DNA from 3 places in the Arthrobacter sp. EM1 genome. Region 1 is predicted to be linked to each of the others. Evidence: riboswitches for the same ligand, from Rfam matches in the RefSeq annotation. Region 1 holds a riboswitch; each other region holds the start of a gene.

What was found. Region 1 has a riboswitch for S-adenosylmethionine ahead of QI450_RS15155 (DUF1737 domain-containing protein). Riboswitches for the same ligand answer to the same signal wherever they lie in the genome.
Region 2: it holds a riboswitch for S-adenosylmethionine, as region 1 does, so the genes downstream of both, QI450_RS10905 (aminotransferase class V-fold PLP-dependent enzyme) here and QI450_RS15155 (DUF1737 domain-containing protein) in region 1, are expected to answer to the same signal.
Region 3: it holds a riboswitch for S-adenosylmethionine, as region 1 does, so the genes downstream of both, QI450_RS03750 (bifunctional o-acetylhomoserine/o-acetylserine sulfhydrylase) here and QI450_RS15155 (DUF1737 domain-containing protein) in region 1, are expected to answer to the same signal.

The regions. Positions count from the first base shown of each region.
Region 1 covers NZ_CP124836.1:3,269,139-3,272,404, reverse strand. The annotation lists gene QI450_RS15165 (O-succinylhomoserine sulfhydrylase) at 1-944, opposite strand, end outside; gene QI450_RS15160 (rhodanese-like domain-containing protein) at 945-1,355, opposite strand; gene QI450_RS15155 (DUF1737 domain-containing protein) at 1,352-1,672, opposite strand; SAM riboswitch class IV at 1,686-1,800, opposite strand; gene QI450_RS15150 (ATP-grasp domain-containing protein) at 2,344-3,266, shown strand, end outside.
Region 2 covers NZ_CP124836.1:2,363,379-2,366,644, forward strand. The annotation lists gene QI450_RS10895 (ribosome small subunit-dependent GTPase A) at 1-524, shown strand, start outside; gene hisN (histidinol-phosphatase) at 577-1,389, shown strand; SAM riboswitch class IV at 1,496-1,609, shown strand; gene QI450_RS10905 (aminotransferase class V-fold PLP-dependent enzyme) at 1,644-3,122, shown strand; gene QI450_RS10910 (class I SAM-dependent methyltransferase) at 3,247-3,266, shown strand, end outside.
Region 3 covers NZ_CP124836.1:856,769-860,034, reverse strand. The annotation lists gene QI450_RS03755 (homoserine O-acetyltransferase) at 1-358, opposite strand, end outside; SAM riboswitch class IV at 370-485, opposite strand; gene QI450_RS03750 (bifunctional o-acetylhomoserine/o-acetylserine sulfhydrylase) at 564-1,880, opposite strand; SAM riboswitch class IV at 1,945-2,060, opposite strand; gene QI450_RS03745 (VOC family protein) at 2,277-2,915, shown strand; gene QI450_RS03740 (CPBP family intramembrane glutamic endopeptidase) at 3,058-3,266, opposite strand, start outside.

The DNA of each region.
Region 1 (3,266 bases):
GTCAGCACGGTGCCGCCGGCTTTCATCTGCCGGGCGGCCAGCTGATGCTGCGGGTGGGACTGCAGCAGCGGGTACTTGACCCAGCTGACCGCGGGTTGCTCCTCAAGCCACTCGGCCAGCCGCAGCGCGGAGGCACAGGAGTGGTTCACCCGCAGGGCCATCGTCTCCAGGCCCTTGGTCAGCACCCATGCGTTGAAGGCCGAGAGCGCCGGGCCGGTATGGCGCATCAGCTGCTTGACCGGGCCCTCGATGAAATCCTTGGTGCCCAGGATCGCGCCGCCAAGGACGCGGCCCTGGCCGTCGATGTGCTTGGTGCCGGAGTAGACGATCACGTCCGCGCCGAGCTCCCCGCAGCGCTGCAGCAGGGGAGTGGCAAAGACATTATCGACGACGACCGTCGCCCCGGCCGCGTGCGCCAGTTCGCTCACGGCCGCGATATCCACGATTTCCTGCATTGGGTTCGAGGGCGACTCGAAGAAGACAGCAGTGGTGGGTTTGGCGAGCGCCTCGCGCCACTGCACCAGGTCCGGGCCGTCAACGAAGACCGTCTCGACGCCCCAGCGGGGCAGGATCTCGTTCAGGATCACGAAGCATGAGCCGAACAGCGATCGGGCCGCCACCACCCTGTCGCCGGCGGCCAACAGGGCACCCAGGGCAGTAAAGACAGCGGACATGCCCGACGCCGTGGCAAAGCAGGCCTCGGTGCCTTCGAGCAGCCGGAGCCGCTCCTGGAACGTCGCCACAGAGGGATTGCCGTAGCGGGAGTAGACGAAACGCTCGTCGTGGCCGGCGAAGGCGCGTTCCGCGGCGGCCGCCGATTCGTAGACGAAGCCGGAGTTCAGGAAGATCGGTTCTGACGTCTCCTGAAATCCGGTGCGGTCGAGTCCGCCGCGGACGGCCTGGGTGTCGGCGCTCCAGCCGGCGGCAGCAGGGTTGAATGTCACTTAGTGTCTTCCGAGGTTGGTGGGGAGGCCGCGGTTTTTCCAGCCGTTGACAGTGCGTTGGCCCTCGCCGTCCGGTTCGCCCTCAAAGCCCTCAAGGATGTTAAAGGACGTAAAACCGGCCTCGGTGGCCACGATTGCGGCCGCGACGGAGCGCGCGCCCGAGCGGCAAAGGAACAACAATTCGGTGCCGCCGGCTTCGGGGGCCTGTTGTCTCAGTTGCGCCAAAAACTGTGAATTGGGGATACCGCCGGCGAGGCTCCACTGGATGAAGAGCGGATCATTCTCCGTCGCCTTGGTGTCCGGAATTCCGGCGCTGGCCCATTCACCCTCGGTGCGGACGTCCACCAGGATGGCGCCGTCCCCGAGCTTGGACCAGGCCTCCTGCGGGCTGAGGTCCCCGGCGTAGCTCACGCGTGGCCCCCGCCGTCGAAGTCGAGATGGTCCACGGCGCTGGCGACGGCCGCATCGGCGTTGGCGATCGCCGCCGGCAGCACAAGGGCCTGGGCCACGACGACGTTGCTGCCGTTGAACGTGACAGCCGGGCCGCCGTGGAGAACGTAGCCCTCGGTGAGGGCGGCCGATACACGCTCGCAGAAGGCGCGGTCATCGGCTCCGGTGAACAGACGGTACAGCAGTTTCTGCTCGGCGGCACCGGCGACTGCGGGGGACGGGGCCGGGGCTTTGTTCGCTGCTGTCCGGGGGACAGCAGCGGTGGACGCGTCAGGCATGACGGATCTCCTTCTTTCACGCTTGCAGCTCGAATGGTCGATATGCCGAGTACTCACCTGAGGCACCCCGCCGCGAAAGGGAGGGTTGCCGACCGGCCAGTCAGGGCTTGGCGCCGGTTCTCATTACTCCCAAAGAACGTAACACCTGCGACGCCGGACCGCACGGCGGCGGCCGTCATGTTAAGGAGCGGGGTGGAAACGGAGGTTTGTTCAAAAGCCATTCGCCAGCGTTCATGCCAGCGTCCCCATCCACGTACTCGGGGGATTGCACACAGGTACAAACCCCCGGGGCCTCGAATTCGAACCGGGGAGGCTTTCGGGTAGTTCCTACTCGGGACTTTTGGTAGTCGGCGCGACTTTACTGAAGGACCAGCTGCAAGGACGTCACCAGGCCCTAAAACGCCATCCGAGGATCGCTCAGTTTTGCGGCCGGCTCTGATGATCCAGCCAGTTAGGCCGGTGCGGCGCCGTCGACTGCCGGGCCTTTAACAAGGGAAGGGGATTGCCATGGCCGCGATATATGTTCTACTCATTATTCTCCTGAGCACGGCCTTCGCCGCTGTTATCAGCACGCCCGGTCGCCAGGTAACGGAAGGGTTGATTCCGAACCGGCCCTCCGGTCCGGATGCCCGCGGCGATGGCCGGGGCCGGGCTGCCAGGACGGCACAGCGGTGAGGCCGCGCGTATTGGTCACCGGCGCCTGCGGCCCTGCGGGCAAGGCCATCGCGGCCCAACTGAAAGCGCGCGGCATTCCTGTCTTCGGGACGGATATCCGCGAGCTGCCGGACGGGGCAGGATTCACGGTGCTCCCCGTCCCGCACGCGACGGACGCGGAACGGGTATCAACACTTCGGCGACTGGTTAGCCAGGAAGGCATCAATCTGGTCATTCCCACGGTCAGCGAGGAACTGCCGCAGCTCGCCGCGTTCCGGGCGGCGTTCGGAGCGGACGTGCGTGTGATGATCGGCGATCCGGGCCCGGTGGCGCTGGCCCATGACAAGCTCTTTACGGCCTGGCAACTACATGCAGCGGGCGTTCCCGTGCCCCGGTTCGGTGTGCCCAGCGACTTCGCCGATGCGGACGCTGCAATGGCCGCCCTGGGCGGACCGGTCGTCGTCACACCCCGGGCGTCCCGAGGCGGCCGGGGCGTGACAGTCGTCGATGGCGGCACGGAAATGGACTGGCAGCGCCTGCCGGACAGCCACATCGTCCAGGAATTCATCCCCGGAAACGAGTACCGGCCCATGGTTTTCGGCACACCGGCGCACAACGGTGCCGCGCCGTTTGTGGTTGTTGTGGCGAAGGTTGGGCCGGCGGACCGCATCCTTGGCAACGCCGTGACCACTCGCCGGGCCGAGGCGGGCGAAGCGATCGACGTGGGCAACGTGGCGATGGCTGCGGTCCGCGCGCTGGGCCTCACGGGGCCTGTGGAGGTGGACGTTCGTCGACGCGCCGACGGGACACCCGTGGTCCTGACGGTGAACGCCCGCTTCGGATCGAACAGCGGACTCGCGCCGGAGCTGCTCGATGCCGTGCTGGCATCCTTTATCCTGCCCTCCTTCAACCCGGCGTCCTTCCGGCACTGCATGGGGCC
Region 2 (3,266 bases), 910 kb from region 1:
ATGCCCGCTCCGATGACGGGCTCTCCGCCCGGCTGGACAAGGACGCCGTCGCACAGCTGCGCGCCTACCTCGACGGGAAGGTCACCGTGATGCTGGGCCATTCCGGCGTCGGCAAGTCCACCATGGTTAACGCCCTGACCGGCGCCGAACGCGCCACCGGCGGTGTCAACGCCGTGACCGGGCGCGGCCGCCACACCTCATCCTCCGCGCTGGCCCTCAAAGTCAACGATGCGCCGGCGGGGAGCTGGATCATCGACACCCCGGGCATCCGCTCCTTCGGGCTCGCCCATGTGGACCCGGACCGGATCCTGCGGTCCTTCCCCGACCTCGAGCCCGGCACCGACGACTGCGAACGGGGCTGCAAGCACGATTCCAGCGCCGTCAACTGCGGCGTGGACGCCTGGGTGGCCTCCGGCCAGGCAGGAGAATCCGGTCCGGCCAGGCTCGCCTCACTGCGCCGTTTGCTCGGGACAGACCCGCGGTTGGAAGCCCAGGACGTTAAGGAACTGGGCACCGTCTCCTAGCAGACCGCGGCGCCTACCGCTTCCCTGCCCGCTTTGACGGTAGTTTGGAAGCATGAGTCAACCCGCTTCGAGCTACAACGACGACCTGCGCCTTGCCCATGTCCTGGCAGATTCCGTAGATGCCCAGACCATGAGCCGCTTCAAGGCGCTCGACCTTCGGATCGAGACGAAGCCGGACCTGACGCCGGTCACTGACGCCGATAAATCCGCCGAGGAGGCCATCCGTGGCCAGCTGTCGCGGTCCCGGCCCCGCGACGCCGTGCTCGGGGAGGAGTTCGGCAGTTCCGGCCACGGCTCCCGCCGCTGGATCATCGACCCGATTGACGGGACCAAAAACTTCGTCCGCGGCGTCCCGGTCTGGGCGACGCTGATCGCCCTCGTCGATGAGGGCGAGCCGGTAGTCGGCGTTGTCAGTGCCCCGGCGCTGGGAAAGCGCTGGTGGGCGGCAAAAGGCGCCGGTGCGTACATGGGCCGTTCACTGGCGGCCGCAACCCGGCTGAAGGTCTCCAACGTCGCGAGCCTGCCGGATGCCTCGCTGTCATATTCCAGCCTGGGAGGTTGGAAGCAGCGCGGCAACCTTGACGAGTTCCTGGGGCTCACCGAAGAGGTGTGGCGGACCCGCGCCTACGGCGACTTCTGGTCCTACTGCCTGGTGGCGGAAGGTGCCGTTGATATCGCCTGCGAACCCGAACTCAACCTCTACGACATGGCCGCGCTGGTTCCGATCGTCACCGAGGCCGGCGGCCGCTTTACCTCCCTCGAAGGAGAAGACGGTCCCTTCGGCGGCAACGCCCTCGCGACCAACTCCATTCTGCACTCCGAAGTCCTCAAGCGTCTGAACCCCGGGCTGGACGACCTGCTGTAAGCGCGTCCGGCGCCGTTCGGCAGCTTCGGTACCGGACCGTCACAAAGGACTTCACAATCCTGCCCTGCCTTTTCCACGGAAGCCGGCATGGCCTAGGCTCGAACCAGGTCACGAGTGCCAGCGCTAAACCCCGGTTTGCTGGCCGGCAACCCTCCATTCGCGGCGGGGTGCCCCGGGTGACGACCTGGCCGGTCCGGAACGGACCCGGCAAGCGCGGATCCCCGGTGCGTGGGGTCCTTTTCGAGCGAGGCCCCATGACGACTGCCACCATTCCTGCCGGCGCCGAGGTTCAGGCCAAGACCGGTCCGGCACATCCCGATCCGCGGTTCGCCGTTGCCCGCCGGCCGCTGGCCGCGGTGACCGGCGCCGAGATCCAGGCGCCTCTCATCCAGGGCGGACATGTCCGCTACGCCAACCTGGACTACGGTGCCTCGGCTCCGGCGCTGTCCGTGGTCTCGGCCTACCTCAACGAGATCCTGCCGTTCTACGCCAGCGTCCACCGCGGCGCCGGCTATGCCTCCCAGATCAGCACCTCGGTCTACGAGAACGCCCGCGGGATTGTCCGCGACTTCGTTGGCGGCCGGCCGGACGATGCGGTGATCTTCACCAGGAACACCACCGATTCGCTGAACCTGCTGGCCGGCTGCCTGCCGGTCGTCGACGGCGAGCATACCGGCGAGGTGCTCTACCTCGACATTGAACACCATGCCAACCTCCTGCCCTGGCAGCGGGTACCCCACCGCAGCGTCATTGCCGCCCCCACCCTCGCGGCCACCCTGGAGCTGCTCCGCCAGGAACTCGCCCACGGCGGCGTCAGCCTGCTTGCCGTGACCGGGGCCTCCAACGTCACCGGCGAGATCCTGCCAATCCGCGACCTGGCAGCGCTGGCGCACGACTACGGCGCCCGGATCGTCGTCGACGCCGCCCAGTTGGCCCCGCACCGGCGGATCAACGTCTCCACGGACGACCTCGACTACATCGCCTTCTCGGGGCACAAGCTCTACGCACCCTTCGGTGCCGGCGTCCTGATCGGGCGTCCCGACTGGCTCGACGCCGGCATCCCGCACCTCGCGGGCGGCGGGGCCGTCCAGGACGCCCGGATCGATGCTGTCAGCTGGACCACGGGACCCGCCCGGCATGAGGGCGGATCCCCGAACGTGCTCGGCGCCGCCACCCTGGCCCGGGCCGCGCAAATCATCGCCGGGCTGGACGCGGACCAGTGGCACGCGCACGAGAACGCCATCCGGTCCTTCCTGGTGGAAGGCCTCGCCCGGATCGACGGTGTGACGGTCCACCAGATCTTCTCCGACAGCGGTACCTTCGACGCGGCTGCAGGGCCGGGGGCGGGCACCGGGTCACAGACCCCTCCCGGCGCCGGCACCATCGGCGTCGTCAACTTCTCGGTGGAAGGCTACGACGCGGGCCTGGTGGCAGCCTACCTGTCCGCCGAGCACGGTATGGGGCTGCGCGACGGCAGGTTTTGCGCGCATCCGCTGCTCCGGCGGCTTGGCCTGCCCTCGGGGTCGCTGCGGGCAAGCTTCGGTTTGGGCTCCAGGCTTGATGACGCCCAGCGGCTGCTCACCGGAGTCCGGGAGCTGCTCGGGAACGGCCTCGGCTGGGACTACGTGGTGGACGCAGGCCGCTGGGTACCGTCCAACGACACCCGCAGCTACCCGCACTGGGCCCCCAATACCCCCGGCACGGCCGGGGCGGCGCCCTGCACGCTGGACTAACGGCCGCCGGTGCGGCGGCGCTGGCTCCGGCGGCGCCGGCAGACACGGCCCCTGCAAACGCGGCCCCTGCCCGGTGCGGTAAATTCACAAGGTACGTACCCGGACCTGCCGAAGGAGATCAAACGTGGCACGCGGCGGACCCAA
Region 3 (3,266 bases), 1.5 Mb from region 1:
TGATCGAGACGACGAAGTACTTCCCCGTGTCCACCGGGGCGCCCGGGCCCGCGAGCTGCTCCCACCAGCCCGGTTCCGCACTGGCGCCTCGCGTGACGTGGGTGTCCCCCGTCAACGCGTGCTCGATCAGCACGGCATTGGAGCGTTCAGCGTTGAGGGTCCCCCATGTTTCGTAGCCGAGGGTGGCGTCAGGCAGCCGGGCACCGGATTCGAGCACCAGGTCACCGATCCGGAGGTGCCGGACGGTTCCGTCCGGCACAGCCGCGCCGTCCGCGGCGACGCTGCCGCCGGGGTCCGGGGCATGGGGATGGGAGGTCTTGCTTGCGGATTCACCCTGGCGGGTGGCGGCAATCGTCATGTGAGGACCTAACTTCGCGCTTGCCCGCCGGCAGCTCACCGGCAGGCCAGGTCTTCACCCGGGGCACCCCGCCGCAAATGGAGGGTTGCCGGCCAGCAAGCCGGGGCTGTCGCTGGCACTCATGACCTCCCCTGAGTGTACGAAATGCCGGCGCCCGGTGGCGAAGAATGTGACGCCCGTGTGACTTCCCCCGGGGAACGGTTGGTCAGACGGTCTTGGCGGCGCGGAAACCGGCATCCAGGTCGGCGAGGATGTCATCGATGTGCTCCAGGCCCACGGAGAGCCGCACCAGGCCGGGGTTCACCCCGGCGACGACCTGCTGCTCCGGCGAGAGTTGGCTGTGTGTGGTCGAGGCCGGGTGAATGACCAGGGAGCGCACATCGCCGATATTGGCGACGTGCGAGTGCAATTCCAGCGCGTCCACAAAGCTCTTGCCGGCCTCGGCTCCGCCGGCGATGTTAAAGGACACAACGGCGCCGGTCCCCTTCGGTCCGTACTTGCGGCCGCGCTCGAACCAAGGGCTGGACGGCAGGCCGGCATAGGCGACGGATTCGACGTCGTCCCTGGCCTCCAGCCATTCGGCGACCCGGCCGGCGTTGGCAACGTGCCGCTCCATCCGCAGGCTCAGGGTTTCGATGCCTTGGGCGATAAGGAAGGCGTTGAACGGGGACACCGCAGAGCCCAGGTCGCGCAACAACTGCACACGCGCCTTGAGGATATAGGAGAGGTTCGCGCCGAGCGCACCGTCCGCGCCGAGGTCCCGGGCGTAGACCAGCCCGTTGTAGCTGGGATCCGGGGTGTTGAAGCCGGGGAACCGTTCCGGGTCCTTGCCGAAGTCGAAATTGCCCGAGTCCACAATCACGCCGGCGATCGCGGTTCCATGGCCGCCAAGGTACTTGGTGGCCGAATGCACCACAATGTCCGCACCCCACTCAATCGGCCGGATAAGGTACGGCGTGGCGAGGGTGTTGTCTACGATCAGCGGGACACCGGCCGCGTGGGCCACCTGGGAGATGCCCTCAAGATCCAGCACGTCCTGGCGCGGGTTGGAGACCACTTCGCCAAAAAAGAGTTTGGTATTGGGCTGCACGGCGTCACGCCACTGCGCCAGGTTGTCCGGGTCCGCCACGAAGGTCACGGAAATGCCAAACTTCTTCAGTGTGTGCGCCAGCAGGTTGTAAGTACCGCCGTAAAGGCTGGGACTTGCCACCACGTGGTCTCCGGCTTCTGCGACATTCAGGATGGCCAGGGTCTCCGCCGCCTGTCCGGAGCTCAGCAGCAGAGCCGCGAGTCCGCCTTCCAGGCTGGCAACCCGCTGCTCCACGGCATCCTGGGTAGGGTTGCCGATCCTGGTGTAAATGGGGGCCAGCTCCGCCAGGGCAAAGCGGTTCGCGGCACTCTCGGCGCTGGGGAACACAAACGACGTCGTCTGGTAAATCGGCAGCGAGCGGGCGCCGGTGGCGCTGTCGGGCTCCTGGCCGGCATGGATCTGACGGGTTTCGAAGGACCAGGCACTGGACATCGGGACACTCCTTAGGGGAGCGGGCACAGCCTGACCCTGGGCACCGTGGCCCGGGCCCGTGCTGGCGCCGCGCTTGCCTCCCGGCGGGCGCCGGACGGCCAGGTCCTCACCCGGGGCACCCCACCGCGATACGAGGGTTGCCGGCCAGCGAGCCGGGGCTGTGCGCTGGCACTCATGACCTCACCCCAGTCTAGGAACCGGTTGCAGGCGGTGGATAGCTTTGTGACAAAGATGAAGCTGGCCCGGCCGCGGCGCTGCTGATGCCATGCCAATGCGGCCACGTGTGCTGCCAAGTGTGCTGCCGAGAGTGTGGCCGGAACAGTCCGGATCCGACCCCAACTGCCAGTAAGGGTACCCTAAGCTGAGAGGCGCATCACAAAGTGCCAAGATGATGGCATGCGCATGGATCACGTCTCTTACGCCTGTGAACAAGATGGCCTCGCTGCCACCACCGAACGAATTGCGTCTGCCCTCGGCGTGGAAGCCGTGAAGGGCGGAGTACACCCCCGATTCGGGACCCGCAACATGATCATCCCGCTAGCGGGACACAAGTACCTCGAGGTGGTGGAGGTCCTGAACCACCCGGCCTCCGACAAGGCCCCCTTCGGCCAGGCCGTCCGCGCCCGCTCCGAAGCCGGCGGCGGCTGGATGGGCTGGTGTGTGGAGGTCGACGACCTCGCCCCGTTCGAAGTCCGGCTCGGCCGCGCCGCCGTCAACGGCAACCGCAAGTTCCCGGACGGCCGGGAGCTGGTCTGGAAGCAGATTGGCATCCTTGGGCTCATCGCCGATCCCCAGGTCCCGTACATGCTCAAATGGGAAGGCGATCCGGAACTCCACCCGTCGAAGGCCTACGAGGGCAACGTCAAAATGTCCGCCCTCACGATTGCCGGTTCGGCCGAGCGCGTCACCGAATGGCTCGGCGTCCCGGTGGAGAAGCCGCTCGAAGACGTGGCCGTGCACTGGATTGCTCCGCGCGGGACACCCGGCATCCTCTCCGTCACGTTTGAGACGGCGTCCGGAGCCGTCACGATCTGAGGCTTCACCGCCCCGCACTTCGGCCGCCATCAGCGGGTGTCAACGACGTCACCCACCGATGGTGGCCGAATTTCTTAAAGCACGTATGGGCCGCCGCAGCCGTGCCCCGCAGATCCCCTCCGCGCAGAACCCCTCCGGCGGCTCAGCCCAGGCCGATGGCCTTGCCAAAGAGGCTGAAGCCGACGAAGGCCACGGTGTCCAGCAGCGCGTGGGCGATCACCAGCGGCATCACGCGCCGCGTTCGGGTGTACACCAGTGCAAAAACGACGCCCATGATCGCGTTGCCGATGAACGGGCCGAAGCCCTGGTACAAGTGGTAGCTTCCGCGCAGCATGGAACTGGCGAAGATGG